4 regions of the Kitasatospora sp. NPDC127116 genome follow, and region 2 is predicted to be linked to each of the others. Evidence: riboswitches for the same ligand, from Rfam matches in the RefSeq annotation. Region 2 holds a riboswitch; each other region holds the start of a gene.
What was found. A riboswitch is a leader RNA that binds a small molecule or an ion and turns the genes downstream of it on or off. The one in region 2 is predicted to bind cyclic di-AMP.

Region 1 (4,152 bases), on a different contig from region 2:
ATGGCGCCGCCGCGCGGGGTCCGGGTGCGGTTCAGCCGGACCGGGGAGACGGCCGACGAGCTGATCCGCCGTCTGGTGCGGGCCGAGCCGCAGGGCCGTCCGGTGGTGGTGGTGTCCACCGACCGGGAGGTCGCGGACGGCGTGCGGAAGGCGGGCGCGCGCCCCGTGGCCTCGGTGCTGCTGCTGAACCGGCTGGCGCGCCCCTGACCCCGAGCGGCCGTGCGATGCCTGGTCAGGAGTGGTTCCGGGATGGTGTGCGGGTCCCGTGTCGTCAGTGTGCGGACCGGAGTTCACACCTTCGGGGGAGTGGCAAAACGGATAGATCTTCACTAGGGTCTGGCGTCAAACCTATTTTCCGGAATCTCATCCCATCAGGTGAGTCCGTTGGAAGAAGGAGCAGGACCCTTGGCCTCCCACCGCCGTCCCAAGCAGCCGAGCCGCGCGCGGATCTCCGTGCTCACCGCTGCTGCTGCGACCGCGGTCGCCCTCTCCGCCCAGGTGGCCGCGCACGCCGCGCCGCAGCCGAACAAAACGGACGTCAAGGCGCAGATCGACCAGCTCCAGGAGGAGCAGGAGCAGGCGGCGGAGAAGTACAACGGCGCCAAGGAGCGGGCCGACCAGCTGCGCAAGCAGGCCGACCAGCTGCAGGACCAGGTGGCCCGCAGCCAGGAGCAGATGACCCAGCTCCAGGGCGGCCTCGCCGAGGTGGCGGGCGAGCAGTACCGCACCGGCGGCATCGACCCGTCCGTCCAGCTGATGCTCACCTCCGACCCGTCCGGCTACCTGGAGAAGGCCTCCACCGTCCAGCAGGCCAGCAGCAGCCAGGCCGAGGCGCTCAAGGGGCTGCTGGACCAGCAGCGCCGGCTGGACCAGGAGAAGGTCGAGGCCTCCGCCGTGCTCGCCTCGCTGGACACCACCACCAAGGACCTGAACCAGGCCAAGGCGGACGTCAACACCAAGCTGAAGGCCGCCCAGGACCTGCTGAACTCGCTGAGCGCCACCGACCGCGCCGCGCTGAAGGCCCAGCAGGCACAGGACGACCGCGCCTCGCGCGGCAGCGACCGGGTCGACCTCAGCAGCCTGCCGCCGGCCAGCGGCTACGCGGCCGTGGCGATGGCCAAGGCGATGAGCAAGCAGGGCTCGCCGTACGTGTGGGGCGCCACCGGCTCGACCACCTTCGACTGCTCGGGCCTGATGGTCTGGGCGTACGGGCAGGCGGGCGTCTCGCTGCCGCGCACCTCGCAGGAGCAGGGCCACTACGGCACCCGGGTGCCCTCGCTGGACCAGGCCCAGCCGGGCGACCTGGTGGTCTACGGCAACGACATGCACCACGTCGGGATGTACATCGGCAACGGCATGGTGGTCCACGCGCCGCACACCGGTGACGTGGTGAAGGTGATGAAGGCCGACGCGATGTCGATCAACACCATCCGCCGGGTCTGACGGCCCGACACGCCCGCGGGGCCCTTCCGGGGGCTGTGAAAAGCGCCACCCCTCGTTCGGGGGTGGCGTTCGGCTTTCCGTCCCTTCGCGACCACATGCTGAGAACTGATCAGCCATCTGTGTGCCAGTGGTCACCATCGGTCATTTTCACAGAAGAACTTGGGAAATCTTTGGTCTTTTTTCTGACAAGGATTTGAACCGATCACGGTTCAGTTACTAGGGTCGTGCCCTGAACCACCGCACTGTCGATCGCCCAGCCAGGGTGGCGGCGGTGGTTACCGTCGAGTTCGTGAGGCAGCGGGGCAGGTCGAAGCGACTGCCCGACAGGGGAGCCCAGTGTTTTGGGGGCGCTGCGGAGCGGAGCCGGGGAACCACGTTCCTCCGGGGTGAATCGACGCCAGGTCGGCCGATGGAACGGCCGTGAGGCGTCGTAGGGCATGCTTCCGGCCCGAACCCGTCAGCTCACCCGGTAGGCGGACGTAGGAAGAAGGAGTCCGCCTTCGTGGCGTCCCATCGTCGTCCCAAGCCCGCAGGCCGCGCCCGGGTCTCGATCCTGACCGGTGTCGCCGCGGCAGCCGTCGTCCTCTCCGCGCAAGGCGCCCACGCCGACCCGCAGCCGACCAAGGAACAGGTCAAGGGGCAGGTCGACCAGCTCAACGAGCAGGCCGAGATCGCGACCGAGAACTACAACGCGGCCCAGGCCAAGCAGCAGGAGCTGGAGAAGCAGGTCTCCGGCATGCAGGACCAGGTGGCCCGTCAGCAGGCCCAGGTCACCGAGCTCCAGGGCGGCCTGGCCGAGATCGCCGGCGAGCAGTACCGCAACGGGGGCATATCCCCGACCGTCCAGCTGATGTTCTCCTCCAGCCCGGACACCTTCCTCAGCCAGGCCGACGCGCTGAACCAGGCCGGCAGCACCCAGAAGGGTCAGCTGAAGGAGCTCCAGGAGCAGCAGCGCAAGCTCGACCAGGACCGCAACGAGGCCCAGGGCAAGCTCGCCGAGCTGGAGTCGACCACCCAGCAGCTGAAGGCCTCCAAGGAGGAGGTCCAGGGCAAGCTGAAGGCGGCCCAGGACCTGCTCAACACGCTGACCGAGCAGGAGCGCCAGGCGCTGCGCCAGGCCGAGGAGAAGGCCGCGGCCGACGCCAAGGCCAAGGCCGACGCCGCCCAGGCCCAGCAGCAGCAGGCCGACCGCGCCTCCCGCGACAACAGCCGCGGCGACCTCGCGACCGGCTCGACCGCCTCGGCCGGCTCGACCGCCTCCTCCCCGGTGAAGGTGGCCCCGGGCAGCTCGCGCGGTGCCGCCGCGCTCTCGGCCGCCGCCTCCAAGATCGGCAGCCCGTACGTCTGGGGCGCCACCGGCCCGGGCTCCTTCGACTGCTCCGGTCTGATGGTCTGGGCGTTCAACCAGGCGGGCGTGTCGCTGCCGCGCACCTCGCAGGCGCAGGCCTCGGCCGGCACCCGGATCGGCTCGGACATCTCCCAGGCCCAGCCCGGCGACCTGCTGATCTTCTACACCGACGCCCACCACGTCGGCATCTACGCGGGCAACGGCCAGGTGCTGCACGCGCCCAAGCCGGGCGCGTCGGTGCGCTACGAGGCCGTCACCAACATGCCGCTGGCCTCCATCGTGCGGGTCTGATCACCGCTCGGACGCTTCCAGGCCCGGCCTCCCCCAGGGGAGGCCGGGCCTGCGGTTTTTCCTGCGGCTTTTCCCGAGGGCCGATCAAATGTCCGACAACAGCCTGAATATTCGGGTTGGCAGGGGTTTGGACTCGCTTGCCCTGACTCGCTAACGTCTGCCACCGGACTCCCGCTCGACGGCCGCCCGTCCCGGTGCGGCGGCGGGAGCCGCGCCGCAGGATTGGAGCCGCTGCCGCCATGCCCGTGCACCGCCGTTCCCAACTGCTCGCCCGGGCGCTGGTGCTGACCGCGGCCGCCGCCACCGCCCTGGGTGTGGCTGCCGGAGGCAGCGCCCAGGCCGCCCCCGGCAGCCCCGACCCGGGCGACCGCCAGGACGTCAAGACGCAGGTGGAACAGCTGTACGACGAGGCCGAGCAGGCGTCCGAGAAGGCCAACGCGGCGCAGGAGGCCCAGCGGCGGCTCCAGGGCGAGACCACGATCCTCCAGGGCGAGATCGCCGTGGCCCAGGACCAGCTCAACGGGCTGCGGGGCGACCTCGCGACGGTGGCCGGGGCCGAGTACCGCGGCGGCGGGATGACCCAGACCGCCCAGCTCATCCTCTCGCCCGACCCGGAGGGCTACCTGTCCCGCGCCCGCGCCCTGGGCCAGGCCGCCGCGCGCCAGCAGGAGACCCTGCACGAGCTGGTCGCCCGGCAGCGCCGGCTCGACCAGCGCCGGACCGAGGCGGCCGGCAAGCTCGACGAGCTGGACCGGACCCGCCGCTCGCTCGCCGACAGCAAGCAGCAGATCCAGCAGCGGCTGGCCAGGGCGCAGAAGCTGCTGAACGGTCTGGGCGCCGCCGAGCGGGCCCGGCTGACGGTCCAGGACGCCCGGGACGCCGAGCAGCGCGCCACCCGGGGCACCGACCGGCTGGACCTCGGCACCGCCCCGCCCGCCTCCGAGCGCGGGGCCGCCGCGCTGGCCGCCGCGGTGCGGATGATCGGCTCCCCGTACGTCTACGGGGCCACCGGCCCGAACGCGTTCGACTGCTCCGGTCTGATGTACTACAGCTGGCGGCAGGCCGGAGTG
Region 2 (4,152 bases):
CCCTCCGCAACAGGGATTACCCCGCAGGTGACCAGGCTCACGCCCGCACCGCGGCCAAGAGTCGGCCAAGAGCTGTCCATTGACCGTCCGCGGACAGTCAACGGGCCGTCCATGAACCGTCCATGGGCCGTCCACGGAACATCGGCAGGACGGCCGCGGACCGTCGGCGGGAGGAGCGGCGGCCCGCCGGAGCGGGGCGTGCCCGTCGCACCGGATACGGTCGGTCCATGCCAGCTCAGCCCGACTCCGCCCGGCCCGCCGCCACGCCGTCCGACGCCACCGCCCCGCAGCTGTTCACCTGGGAGTTCGCCTCCGACCCGTACCCCGCCTACGCCTGGCTGCGCGAGCACGCCCCGGTGCACCGCACCACGCTGCCGAGCGGGGTGGAGGCCTGGCTGGTGACCCGGTACGCGGACGCCCGGCAGGCGCTCGCGGACAGCCGGCTGTCGAAGAACCCGGCGCACCACAGCGAGCAGGCGCACCGCACCGGCCGGGTGGGCATCCCGGGGGAGCGGCAGGCGGACCTGATGACCCACCTGCTGAACATCGACCCGCCGGACCACACCCGGCTGCGCCGGCTGGTGTCGAAGGCGTTCACCCCGCGCCGGGTGGCGGAGTTCGAGCCGCGGGTGCAGCAGCTCACCGACCGGCTGATCGACGGCTTCGCGCAGCGCGGTTCGGCGGACCTGATCCACGAGTTCGCCTTCCCGCTCCCCATCTACGCGATCTGCGACCTGCTGGGCGTGCCGGCCGAGGACCAGGACGACTTCCGGGACTGGGCCGGGATGATGGTGCGCCACACGAAGCCGGGCCACGGCGGCGGCCAGCGCGGCGGCGTGGGGCGGGCGGTGAAGCGGATGCGGGCGTACCTGCTGGAGCTGATCCACCGCAAGCGAGCGGACCTCGGGGACGACCTGATCTCGGGCCTGATCCGGGCCAGTGACCACGGTGAGCACCTGACCGAGAACGAGGCCGCGGCGATGGCCTTCATCCTCCTGTTCGCGGGTTTCGAGACCACCGTGAACCTGATCGGCAACGGCACGTACGCCCTGCTGCGCAATCCGGAGCAGCGCCGGTTGCTGCAGGAGTCGGTGGCCCGCGGGGAGAGCGCGCTCCTGGAGACCGGGATCGAGGAACTCCTGCGCTACGACGGGCCGGTGGAGATGGCGACCTGGCGGTTCGCGACCCGTCCGCTGACCATCGGCGGGGTGGACATTCCGGTCGGCGACCCGGTGCTGGTGGTGCTCGCCGCGGCGGACCGCGACCCGGCCCGGTTCGCGGCCGAGAACACCCTGGACCTGGCCCGGACGGACAACCCCCACCTGGGCTTCGGGCACGGCATCCACTACTGCATCGGCGCTCCGCTCGCCCGCTTGGAGGGTCGTGCCGCGCTGACCACGCTGCTTTCCCGGCTGCCCGATCTCCGGCTCGCGGAAAACGCGGACGACCTGCGGTGGCGCGGTGGTCTGATCATGCGTGGGCTGCGCGAACTCCCGGTGGAATTCAGTCCGGAGAGCCGTTCCCCGCACGCCTCTCCGCAGACCCCTCCGCACGCTCCTTCGCAGGCCTCTCCGCAGGCCTCTCCGCACGCTCCCGCCACGCCTCCGACGTGCTGAGATCGCCCTGACGGGACGTCGCGAACCACCTGCCGGCGGGGGTGTGAACACCCATCAATCCGGACATAACACCGCCGTTGGTAGGCGATCGAACACGCGCCGTAATTATTGTGTGATATCGACGATATGAGCTTGTGATTGGTCTGATGATCTGTCTACTCTCCCTGGAGTTCGCAGCTGCGGACCTCGTACGCGGAACGCCGAGTCCTGCCCGCCGCGTCACGGGAAACCGACCAGAACCCTGGGCAGGGGCGGGGGAACCAGGTTTGTTGCCGTCTCCCCACGGCTTGGGGTGAAGCCGCCCGAGCGGAATCGTTTCCGCATACGGCGGCCGGGCCACCTCCCGGTCCGAACCCGACAGCTCACCTCGCAGGCGTGCGGAGAGGGACCTCTTCATGCTGTTCGTTGGAACTGGCCGTCACCGTCGTCGCACCCAGGCCGAGAAGGCCATCGCCGTCGCCGGTGTGGCCGGCGTCGGACTCGCGATGCCGCTCCTCACCGCCACCGGTGCCTCCGCCGCCCCCGCCTCCACCTGGGACGCCGTCGCCCAGTGCGAGGCCGGTGGCAACTGGAGCATCAACACCGGCAACGGCTTCTACGGCGGCCTCCAGTTCACCTCCAGCACCTGGAAGGCGTACGGCGGCACCGCCTACGCGCCGCAGGCCAACCAGGCCAGCAAGGCCCAGCAGATCTCGGTCGCCGAGAAGGTGCTGGCCTCGCAGGGCCCGGGTGCCTGGCCGGTCTGCTCCCAGAAGGCCGGTCTGACCAAGGGCGGCGCCCCGGCCGCGGTCGACACCTCCTCGGACGCCAAGCCGCAGTCCGCCCCCAAACAGCAGACCCCGAAGCCCGCCGCCAAGCCGGCCGAGAAGCCGGTCGCGCAGCAGCCCGCCGCCCAGAAGCAGGCCCCGAAGCAGGCCTCGAAGCCCGCCGCGCAGCCGGTCCAGCAGGCCGCCCCGCAGCAGCAGGCGCAGCCGCAGACCCCGGGCTTCTCCGGCAAGGCCGGCTGGGACGCCGACGCCAAGGTGTACTGGTACCAGAGCAACGGCGCCTGGTACTGGACCAGCCACCAGAGCGTCTACCAGCACTACGCCGGCCAGGCCGCCGCCCAGCCGCAGTACGCCCCGCAGGCCGCGCAGTCGGCCCCGCAGGCCACCGGCCACGACTACACCGTCCGCGCCGGTGACACCCTGTCGACCATCGCCGCCGCCCAGGGCGTGTCCGGAGGCTGGCACGCGCTGTACGAGCAGAACCACGGCACGGTCGGCGGCGACCCGAACCTGATCATGCCCGGCCAGGTGCTGCACCTCGGCTGAGCCGGCCCGCTCGACGCCGGCCCGCCCGCCGCCGGCCCGCCCGCCGCGCCCGGTGCCGACGCCGCCTCACCCCGCCGTCCGAAGGGGACCGGTCCTACCGGTCCCCTTCGTCCGCATTCGCCCGCTCCGGTGGGACAAGCTGGGACAAGCAGGTGAACTACCGGTGGGTAGTGGGGCCACACGCTGAGACGGGACCGAGGCGGACGTGGCCCCGGGAGCCCGGGCGGTTAGGCTCTGGTCGTAACGACTCCGCAATCGTCCTGCTGACAGCACCACCGTCAGACCGGACCCTGCTTCCGCAAGGAGATGCCTCGTGCCGTCCATCGATGTCGTCGTAGCCCGTGAGATCCTCGACTCCCGCGGCAACCCCACGGTCGAGGTCGAGGTCGGCCTCGACGACGGCAGCACGGGTCGTGCCGCTGTCCCGTCGGGTGCTTCCACCGGTGCCTTCGAGGCGCTGGAGCTGCGTGACGGTGACAAGAACCGCTACTTCGGCAAGGGCGTCGAGAAGGCCGTCCTGGCCGTCATCGAGCAGATCGGCCCGGAGCTGGTCGGCTACGACGCCACCGAGCAGCGCCTGATCGACCAGGCCATGCTGGACCTGGACGCCACCCCGGACAAGTCCTCGCTCGGCGCCAACGCCATCCTGGGCGTCTCACTGGCCGTCGCGCACGCCGCCTCCGAGGCCAGCGACCTGCCGCTGTTCCGCTACCTGGGCGGCCCGAACGCGCACGTCCTGCCGGTCCCGATGATGAACATCCTCAACGGCGGGTCGCACGCGGACTCCAACGTCGACATCCAGGAGTTCATGATCGCCCCGATCGGCGCGGAGTCCTTCTCCGAGGCCGTCCGCTGGGGCGTCGAGGTCTACCACACGCTCAAGGGCGTGCTGAAGGAGCGCGGCCTGTCCACCGGCCTGGGCGACGAGGGCGGCTTCGCCCCGAACCTGGACTCCAACCGCGAGGCCCTGGACCTCATCGTCGAGGCCATCGAGAAGGCCGGCTACGTGCCCGGCCGTGACGTCGCGCTGGCCCTGGACGTCGCCTCCTCCGAGTTCTACGAGGACGGCGCCTACCAGTTCGAGGGCAAGGACCTCACCGCCGCCGAGCTCATCGAGTACTACGCCGAGCTGGTCGCCGCCTACCCGCTGGTCTCCATCGAGGACCCGCTGGACGAGTCCGACTGGGACGGCTGGAAGGCCATGACCGACAAGCTGGGCGACA
Region 3 (4,152 bases), on a different contig from region 2:
GCCACATCGCCGCCGGGCAGGGCCGCGAACTCGACGCAGTTGCCCTGGGAGTTGCTGTGCCGGCTCTTCTGCCAGACCACCCCCTGGAGATCGGCGGCGGCCATCCCGTTGTAGGTGTCGTACGAGCCGTGCGTGTCCTGCGAGTCGTGCATAGAAATCTCCCGAAGAGCTTCCGGAGTTGTCGTCCAGCGCGGCGCCCCCGGCACCGTCGAAACGAACGGACCGGCCCCGTACCGGTCCGGCACAACGCCTCACTTGACGCGATGATAGCCGCAGTGCACGTGCATCAGCACGGGACGTTGCAGGTGCACGTGGCCTTTTGTCCGCAGCCGCGAACTCTTCACGGACCCTTCTCCTGACGGTACGTAAACGGACATAGCCGATGAATCGTCGGGCGCGCGATAACCGGCCGTGAGCGCCTCCCCGCTGAATGTTGATCTTCGAATGCCGGGAGTCGCACCCCCGTGACCCTCCGTCAAACCATCCTCATGCTGTGAGACATCTCACGCGCCCCAGGTGCAACGCCGGCCCCCTCGGGTCGCGTCGAGGCAACCACCGGCGGTCGCGCGGGGATTGGGAGCGGAATGTCCGGATTGTAGGCAAAGTGCCCGGACCGGCGCCGGAGACGCACCGGGCTCCGGACCGCGACCGCGTGAAACCCACGCGGCAGCCGACTGCAAGCCGGACGGGCAGATGTCCTACGATCTCCGGCATGAGCACCGCAGCCATCCCGGGCGCGCCACTGCCCGTCCGTACTCCAGGCTCCCGTGCGCGGGGGCGCCACCGTCGTCCCGAGCGCCCCGAGATCCCGGCCGGCGCCCCGGCCCTGGTGCTCGCCGTGCCCGCGACCGCCGGGCCCGAGTCCCGCTCGGTCGTCGAGGAGTTGCTCTCGATCGTCCGCACCGAGCAGAACGGCGTCCGGACCGCGGTCGGCTACCTGCCGGGCAACGGCGGCGAGGGCGCGGGCGGCGAGGACCGCACCGTGGCCGAGCTGCTGGCCATGGCGGCCGAGGCCGGGCTGCCGACGCCCGTCCTGGTCCCGCTGGTGCCCGGCCCGCACACCTTCCTGACCGAGCTTCACGCGCTCGCCGCCGAGTACGGCGCGCCCGTCACCGACCCGCTGGGCCCGCACCCGCTGCTGGCCGAGGCCGTGCACGTCCGGCTGTCCGAGGCCGGGCTGGCCCGGGCCGACCGCGCCCGGCTGTTCGCCATCGCGACCGCCGCGGACGGCGTGGTGCTGACCACCGTCGGCGGCGAGGACGCGGCCGCGGCGGCCGGCATCACCGGCGTGCTGCTGGCCGCCCGACTGGCCGTGCCGGTCGTCGCCGCCGCGCTCGACGTGCCCGGCTCGGTGGCCGCGGCCGTCAACCACCTCAGGGACACCGGCTCGCAGCGCCCGGCGCTGGCCCCGCTGGTGATCGGCCCGGAGGCGGACTCCGAGCTGCTCGCCACCGCCGCCGAGGAGACCGGCTGCCCGTCGGCCGCACCGCTGGGCTCGTACCCGTCGGTCGGCCAGCTGATCGCCTCCACCTACCTGGCGGCGCTGCCCGCGCCGTCCCCGGAGGACCTGGCACGGGCCGAGGCGGAGGCGGCGGCCGCCGCCGAGGCCGAGGGGGCCCTGGAGGGCGTCCGCGGCGCCCACGCGGCCTCCCAGGGGTCCGCAGGGCGGTAGTCGACGTCGCGCGCCGGTTCGCGCGCACCGAAGGGCCCGGAACGGCATGCGTTCCGGGCCCTTCGGTTTTGCTCCGCCCGCCCGTGGCCGTCCCGCGCGGAAGTCGGACGGCGGCGAAGTGGAATGTCCGTTCTGGCCTTTTTGAAAGGAAATAGGAAACGCGGTCGCGGGCACTCGCACCACAGCCGCCGCGGCATCCGCCGGGGCGCTCCGACCCGCGATTCGACGTGCCGTCACACCACTTCTGAAGCGCTGCCAGTTGTGGGCTTCCACAGCAGGGTTGCTTGAAAACGATCATTTACGATCATGTAGAGCGGCAATTTTGGCAGTTCCCACTAAACCGTGATGCGCATCACAGTCATTTGCAGTTTGAACTTAAGTCTGATTAACGTGCTCCCCGTTCGTGACCACACGAACCCGGTTCATCCGCGACGCCGAGTCCTGCCGTCGGATGTCCTGGCAGCGCGAAATCGCACCACGGCAGGAGCGGGGGACCCACAGGTAAGTCGCCCCGGACCGATCTCCGGAACGGTCCAGGGCTAGGGGTGAAGCCGCGCCCACAGCGCGGCCGGGCAACTCCAGCCCGAATCCGACAGCTCACCTCGCAGGCGTGGGAGAGGACCACGTCTTCATGCTGCCCACCAACGGCACTCGTCTGTCCAGCCGCACCCGTCGCGTGATCGCCGCCCTCGGCGTCGCGGGCGTCGGCCTCACCGTCCCCTGCATCGCCTCCGGCACCGCCTCCGCCGCCACCGTCGCCACCTGGGACAAGGTCGCCCAGTGCGAGAGCGGCGGCAACTGGAGCATCAACACCGGCAACGGCTTCTACGGCGGCCTCCAGTTCACCTCCAGTACCTGGTCCGCCTTCGGCGGCACCGCCTTCGCGGCGCGCGCCGACCTGGCCACCAAGGACCAGCAGATCGCCGTCGCCGAGAAGGTCCTCGCCTCGCAGGGCCCCGGCGCCTGGCCGGTGTGCTCAGTCCAGGCCGGCCTCACCAAGGGCGGCGCCGCGGCCGCCGTCGACACCTCGGCGGGCTCCACCGCCGGCTCGACCACCGCCAAGCCCGCGCAGCCCGCGCAGAGCGCCAAGCCGGCCGCCCCGGCCGCCAAGCCCGCTCCGCAGACCCAGGCCCCGGCCGCCAAGCCCGCCGCGCCCGCCGCGCCCGCCGCGCCCGCCCAGGACGGCACGCAGGCCAGCACCGACTCCACCGCCTCCGGAAACCGGAGCGACTGGGTCCAGAAGCGCCAGCAGCAGGCCCAGAACGGCGACTACACCGTGGTCGAGGGCGACTGGCTGTCCGCGATCGCCGACCAGCACAAGGTGCAGGGCGGCTGGCAGCGGCTGTACGAGCTCAACCGCGGCACCCTGACCGAGGGTCCGGACAGCATCTACCCGGGCCAGCAGCTGTCCTTCGGCGGCAACGGCCAGGCCCAGGCCGGCCAGTCCGCCACCGGCAAGTCCGGCTCGGACTTCACCTGGTTCGACCGCTCGCAGAAGTCCGGCCAGTCCGCGAACGGCGGTGCCGTGAACGCCCAGCCGACCGCGCAGGCCCAGACCCCGGCCGCCAAGCCGTCCACCAAGCCGGCCGCCAAGCCCGCTCCGCAGACCCAGGCTCCGGCCCAGACCCAGACCCAGACCCAGACTCCGGCCGCCACCGGCAGCATGGCCGCCGCGGTCTCCTTCGCCGAGTCGAAGGTCGGTCAGGCGTACGTCTACGGCGGCACCGGCAACGGTGGCTGGGACTGCTCCGGCCTGACCCAGGCCGCGCTGCGCGCCGCGGGCGTCTCCGTCCCGCGCGTCGCCGCCGACCAGGCCGCCGCCAGCACCCACGTCTCGCTGGACAGCCTCCAGCCGGGCGACCTGCTGTTCTGGTCCAACAACGGCAAGGACTCCGGCGTCTACCACGTCGCGATCTACGTCGGCAACGGCAAGTACGTCGAGGCCGCCAACCCGAGCTCGGGCGTCCGCGAGCAGAGCATCGCCAACTGGGCCCCGGACTTCGCCGGCCGGGTCTGAGAACGGCGAACAGCCGACGGACGGCGGACGACGGATAACAGCTGACAGATAACAGATAACAGATAACAGATTTCATCATCTGTCAGCTGTCGTCCGATCGTCGACCGCCCACGCCCCCGGGGAGAGTCTGGTCGCTCCTCCCCGGGGGTTCCGGCATGCCTCCGGCCGTACCTCGTGGCAAATCCCCGCGGTGAATCCCCGTGCTGAATCCCCACGGCGAATCCCCATGGCGAAGCCCCTGCTGAATCCCCACGACGAATCCCCGTGGTGAATCCCCGCCCCAACGGGCATGCTGCTGCTCTGCACCCGAGGAGGAGTCACATGGCCCAGGTCACCGTCACCCTCGACGCGAACCTCGCGATCGACGCGATGTTGCTCTCCGGCACCAAGAACCCGCAGGACGCCGTCGAACTGGTCCTGCGCGACTACCTGGCCCGCGGCCGCCGTACCGAGACCCGTACCG
Region 4 (4,152 bases), on a different contig from region 2:
TACGGGGTGGACGTCACGGACGGGGCGGCGGTGCGGGACTGGCTGGCCGGCTTCGCGGAGCTCGCGGAGGAGGACCGGCTGGCCGCGTACGAGGCGCTGGTGCCGGCCGGCTGGCTGGACGAGCCGGACGAACAGGGCTGGGGCCCGGGCCGGGTGCTGTCGGTCGGCATGGCCACCGACGGCGCCCGGCGGCTGCTGGAGCAGGGCCTGATGCGGCGCAGCTACCGCAACCTGGCCGAGCTGACCGCGCAGGGGCGGCCGATGCCGGACGAACTGGCCGGGGACTTCGGGCAGTTCGAGGAGGCGGCGGTCGACGCGGCGCTCGACCTGTTCGGCGGGTGGACGGTGCCGGGACTGCCCCGGCTGCTGGTGACGGAGTTCCCGGAGCTGGCGCCGGAGCCGGGCCAGGAGGAGATCGAGGCGTACCTGGCGCAGCTGCCCGCCGAGGAGTGAGACCTCGCACGAAGGCCCCGGCCCGGAGCGGCTGCTCCGGGCCGGGGCCTTCTCGCGTGCGCGTCGGGTTCTCTCGCGCGGGTGCGCGGACCTCTCGCGGGTGCGTCGGGTTTCTCGCGCGGGTCAGGGGTTGAGGCCGCGCTGCTGGAGCCAGGGCTCCGGGTCGACCGGGGCGCCGCCGCCGGGGCGGACCTCCATGTGCAGGTGCGGCCCGGTGACGTTGCCGGTCGCGCCGACCTTGCCGATCTGCTGGCCGGGGGCGACCTTGCCGGAGCCCTTGGTGATCGAGGAGAGGTGGCAGTACCAGATCTCGGTGCCGTCGGGCAGGGTCTCGACGATCCGGTAGCCGTACGAGCCGGCCCAGCCGGCCGAGGTGATGGTGCCCTGGCCGAGCGCGTAGACCGGGGTGCCGGTGTCGGCGGCGAAGTCCAGGCCGGTGTGCAGGTTGGCCCAGTAGCGGGCGCTCTGGCCGTAGTGGGCGGAGAGCCGGTAGTCCTTCACCGGGAGGGTGAGGGCGGCGGCCTTGACCCGCTCGGCCTCCTCGGCGGCGCGCTTGGCCTCGGCCTCCTTGGCGACGGCCTTGGCCTCCGCCTCCTGCGCGGCCTGGAGCCGGGCGGTCTCCTCGGCGGCGGTGCGCTGGCTGTCGGCCTGGTGCTGGATGCGGGCGGCGAGCGCGAGGCCGGGGTCGGCGGAGAGGGCGACCGGGGTCTCGTCCGGGGCCTCGACGGCGGGGGCGGCGGCCGGGGTCGCCGAGGCGAAGCCGGTGGCGCCCAGGGTGGCGGCGACGGCGGTGACGCCGAGCAGTGGGGAGGCTCCGCGGGTCTGACGCGGCATCCGGTGGCGGTTGGTCTCGACCTCCGCGGGGAAGTCCTCCGGGCCGAAGGCCTCGGGGCCGTCCGTGCCGGGGTGGTCGAGGAGCTGGGTACCGGCTGCGAAGCCGGCCGGGTGTGCCGGGGTGTGCGTCGACGCCACGGAGGCGCGCTCCTTTCCTTCCTTCGCGCCTACCGGGTTAGCTGACGGGTTCGGAGCAGGAAGGTCTCCTACGGCTGGGCCGGAGCCCCGCCGATTCACCCCAAGGAACATGGTTCCCCGGCTCCCTGACCTGCCCGGAGGCGGGTCGGCGGGATTAGGCGACGGCGCACGGTGCCGTCTGGGTACGGCGTTGACAACCGCGCTGCGTTATCAAACGTTAATCCTAGGAGGCTCTGATTCCAAGCCATCCGTTCGGAGCAGCCTAGGGCAAAGTGATCGGACGTCAACGAACGACACCGGCGAACACCCCCCTCGCGCACGGCCCCATCTGAGTACTCCTACTCATGTGCGCCCCGGCCGGGCGGCCACATCCTGGCGCCATGAGCACATCGATGCAGACCCGCACCACGGCCGCGTACCACATCCAGGCCGTCCTCTCCTTCGCCCTGTCGGGCGTCGCCCTCGCCGTCGGGATCGCCTACCTGCCGGTCGGCGGATGGACCAGGGCCTTCCTCGGGATCGGCCTCCTCTACACCGTCACCTCGGCGTTCACCCTGGCGAAGGTGATCCGGGACCGGCAGGAGTCCAACGAGATGGTCACCCGGGTGGACCAGGCCAGGCTGGAGAAGCTGCTCAGCGAGCACGACCCGTTCAAGGTGGAGGGAGTCTGATCGCCCCTTCCTCTCTCCACCCGCTCCTCCCGCTCCACCCCTCACCCGGCCGTTCGCTTGACGGCTAAGGCTATTAGCCTTAGCTTTATGGCTATCGGCCCGCACGCCGATGTCCCGCACCGGCGGCCCGAGGAGGACCCCATGAACGGCACCATCACCCCGAGCACCCAGTACCTGACCGTTCCCGGCGGCCGGATCGCCTTCGACGACACCCGGCAGGGCGACGGCACCCCCGTCGTCCTGCTCCCGGGCATGCTCGACAGCCGGGCCGCCTACCGGCACCTGCGCCCGCTGCTCGTCGCCGCCGGCCACCGCGTCGTCACCGTGGACCTGCGGGGCTTCGGCGAGTCCTCCGTCGAGTGGGACGACTACGGCCCGGCCGCGATCGCCGGCGACGTCCTCGCCCTGCTCGACCACCTCGGCATCGAGCGCGCCGTCCTCGCCGGGAACTCCTACACCGGGGCGACCGTCGTCAGGGCCGCCGGGGACGCGCCCGAGCGGGTCGCCGGGATCGTCCTGCTCAACGCCTTCGTCGAGAACCCGCCGCCGGGCGCCCTGCTGCGCGGCGTCATGGGCCTGATGGGCGCCGCCCTCGTCCACTGGCCGGCCTCCTGGGGCTTCTACCTGCGCCGGATGGCCTTCCCGGGCGCCAAGCCCGCCGACTTCGACGCGTACGTGGACGGACTGGTCGCCGCGCTGCGCACCCCGGGGCGCAAGACCGCCACCCGCGGGTACGTCCACGGCGACTCGGCGCCGGTCGGCTGGACGGCCGCGGTGCGGTGCCCGGCGCTGGTGGTCATGGGCAGCAAGGACCCCGACTTCCCGAAGCCGGAGCTCGTCGCCGACCGGCAGGCCGCCGCGCTCGGCGCGCGCAAGGTGATGATCGAGGGGTCCGGGCACTACCCGATGGCCGACAACCCGGCGGCCACCGCCGACGCCCTGCTGCCGTTCCTCGCCGAGCTCGGCTGAGCCCCGCCCGGCCCCGCCGCCCGTTCCTGCCCGACCCCGCCCGATCCACCCGACGTCATCCGTACGGAGAGCCCGAACCCATGCCCCGCGTAGGACTGACCCCCGACCAGGTCGTCGACCACGCCCTCGCCCTCATCGACGAGCAGGGCGCCGAGGCCCTCACGCTGGCCTCCGTCGCCGCCCGGGCCGGGGTCGCCACCCCCTCGCTGTACAAGCACGTCAGCGGCGGCCTCGCCGAACTGCGGCTGCTGATCGCCGTACGGGTCACCGGGGACCTGGCCGACCGGCTGGCCGAGGCGGCCGTCGGGCGCAGCGGGGACGACGCCGTCGCCGCCGTGCTGCGTGCCTACCACGCGTACGCCACCGCGCACCCGCACCGCTACAACGCCCTCCCCCAGGCCCCGCAGCCCGACGACGACCTGGCCCGCGCGGGCGCCCGGCTCGTCGGCGTGATCATCGCCGTCCTGCGGGAGTACGGCCTCGAAGGTTCCGAGGCGATCCACGCCGCCCGCACCGTCCGCTCCCTCGCCCACGGCTTCGCCTCCCTCACCACCGCCGGCGGCTTCCGGCTGGCCGAGGACCTCGCCACCACCCACGACCGCCTCATCGCCACCCTCACCACCGGCCTCCGCGCCTGGCCCGCGTAGGAGGCCGGCGCGGACGGCCACCTCTCCGGTGCCGGTGCCGGTGCCGGTGCCGGTGCGACGGCCCGGTCCCCGTTCACCTCTTGAGGAACCATTCACCGCTTGGGGAAATGGGGTATTAAGGGTCAGTGCCCCTGGAGCCCGCCGACAGTCCGACCGCGCGCAGTGCGATGCGCTGCGTGCGCCTGCTGCTCGGCTGCACCAGCGCCGCCGAGCTGCTCGGCACCGTACTGGCCGAGGGCCCGAGCTGGATCACCGGCGAGGGGTCCGCGCTGTACCTGCTGGACTCCGCCGGGATGCTCCGGCTGACCGCCTCGCACGGGCTGCCGGACTGGGCGCACGAGCGCTACGGCGTGGTCGATCCGGCCGGGGAGCTGCCCGCCGCGATGGCCCTGCGGCTGCGGCGCCCGTACCTGCTCAGCCCCGAGCACACCAGCGTCGAC

Region 1: it holds a riboswitch for cyclic di-AMP, as region 2 does, so the genes downstream of both, ACFVHV_RS23875 (NlpC/P60 family protein) here and ACFVHV_RS36825 (transglycosylase family protein) in region 2, are expected to answer to the same signal.
Region 3: it holds a riboswitch for cyclic di-AMP, as region 2 does, so the genes downstream of both, ACFVHV_RS04980 (transglycosylase family protein) here and ACFVHV_RS36825 (transglycosylase family protein) in region 2, are expected to answer to the same signal.
Region 4: it holds a riboswitch for cyclic di-AMP, as region 2 does, so the genes downstream of both, ACFVHV_RS29290 (M23 family metallopeptidase) here and ACFVHV_RS36825 (transglycosylase family protein) in region 2, are expected to answer to the same signal.

What each region holds. Positions count from the first base shown of each region.
Region 1 is NZ_JBHXTL010000062.1:36,226-40,377, forward strand. Features, by position in the region: gene ACFVHV_RS23865 (NYN domain-containing protein) at 1-207, shown strand, start outside; gene ACFVHV_RS23870 (NlpC/P60 family protein) at 406-1,443, shown strand; cyclic di-AMP (ydaO/yuaA leader) riboswitch at 1,782-1,935, shown strand; gene ACFVHV_RS23875 (NlpC/P60 family protein) at 1,946-3,082, shown strand; gene ACFVHV_RS23880 (NlpC/P60 family protein) at 3,322-4,152, shown strand, end outside.
Region 2 is NZ_JBHXTL010000142.1:12,684-16,835, forward strand. Features, by position in the region: gene ACFVHV_RS36820 (cytochrome P450) at 228-1,616, shown strand; cyclic di-AMP (ydaO/yuaA leader) riboswitch at 1,838-2,006, shown strand; gene ACFVHV_RS36825 (transglycosylase family protein) at 2,012-2,929, shown strand; gene eno (phosphopyruvate hydratase) at 3,243-4,152, shown strand, end outside.
Region 3 is NZ_JBHXTL010000007.1:123,417-127,568, reverse strand. Features, by position in the region: gene ACFVHV_RS04990 (DUF397 domain-containing protein) at 1-152, opposite strand, end outside; gene ACFVHV_RS04985 (hypothetical protein) at 713-1,672, shown strand; cyclic di-AMP (ydaO/yuaA leader) riboswitch at 2,126-2,296, shown strand; gene ACFVHV_RS04980 (transglycosylase family protein) at 2,283-3,689, shown strand; gene ACFVHV_RS04975 (hypothetical protein) at 4,011-4,152, shown strand, end outside.
Region 4 is NZ_JBHXTL010000087.1:17,480-21,631, forward strand. Features, by position in the region: gene ACFVHV_RS29285 (hypothetical protein) at 1-453, shown strand, start outside; gene ACFVHV_RS29290 (M23 family metallopeptidase) at 577-1,425, opposite strand; cyclic di-AMP (ydaO/yuaA leader) riboswitch at 1,438-1,596, opposite strand; gene ACFVHV_RS29295 (YiaA/YiaB family inner membrane protein) at 1,806-2,096, shown strand; gene ACFVHV_RS29300 (alpha/beta fold hydrolase) at 2,238-3,065, shown strand; gene ACFVHV_RS29305 (WHG domain-containing protein) at 3,146-3,712, shown strand; gene ACFVHV_RS29310 (SpoIIE family protein phosphatase) at 3,838-4,152, shown strand, end outside.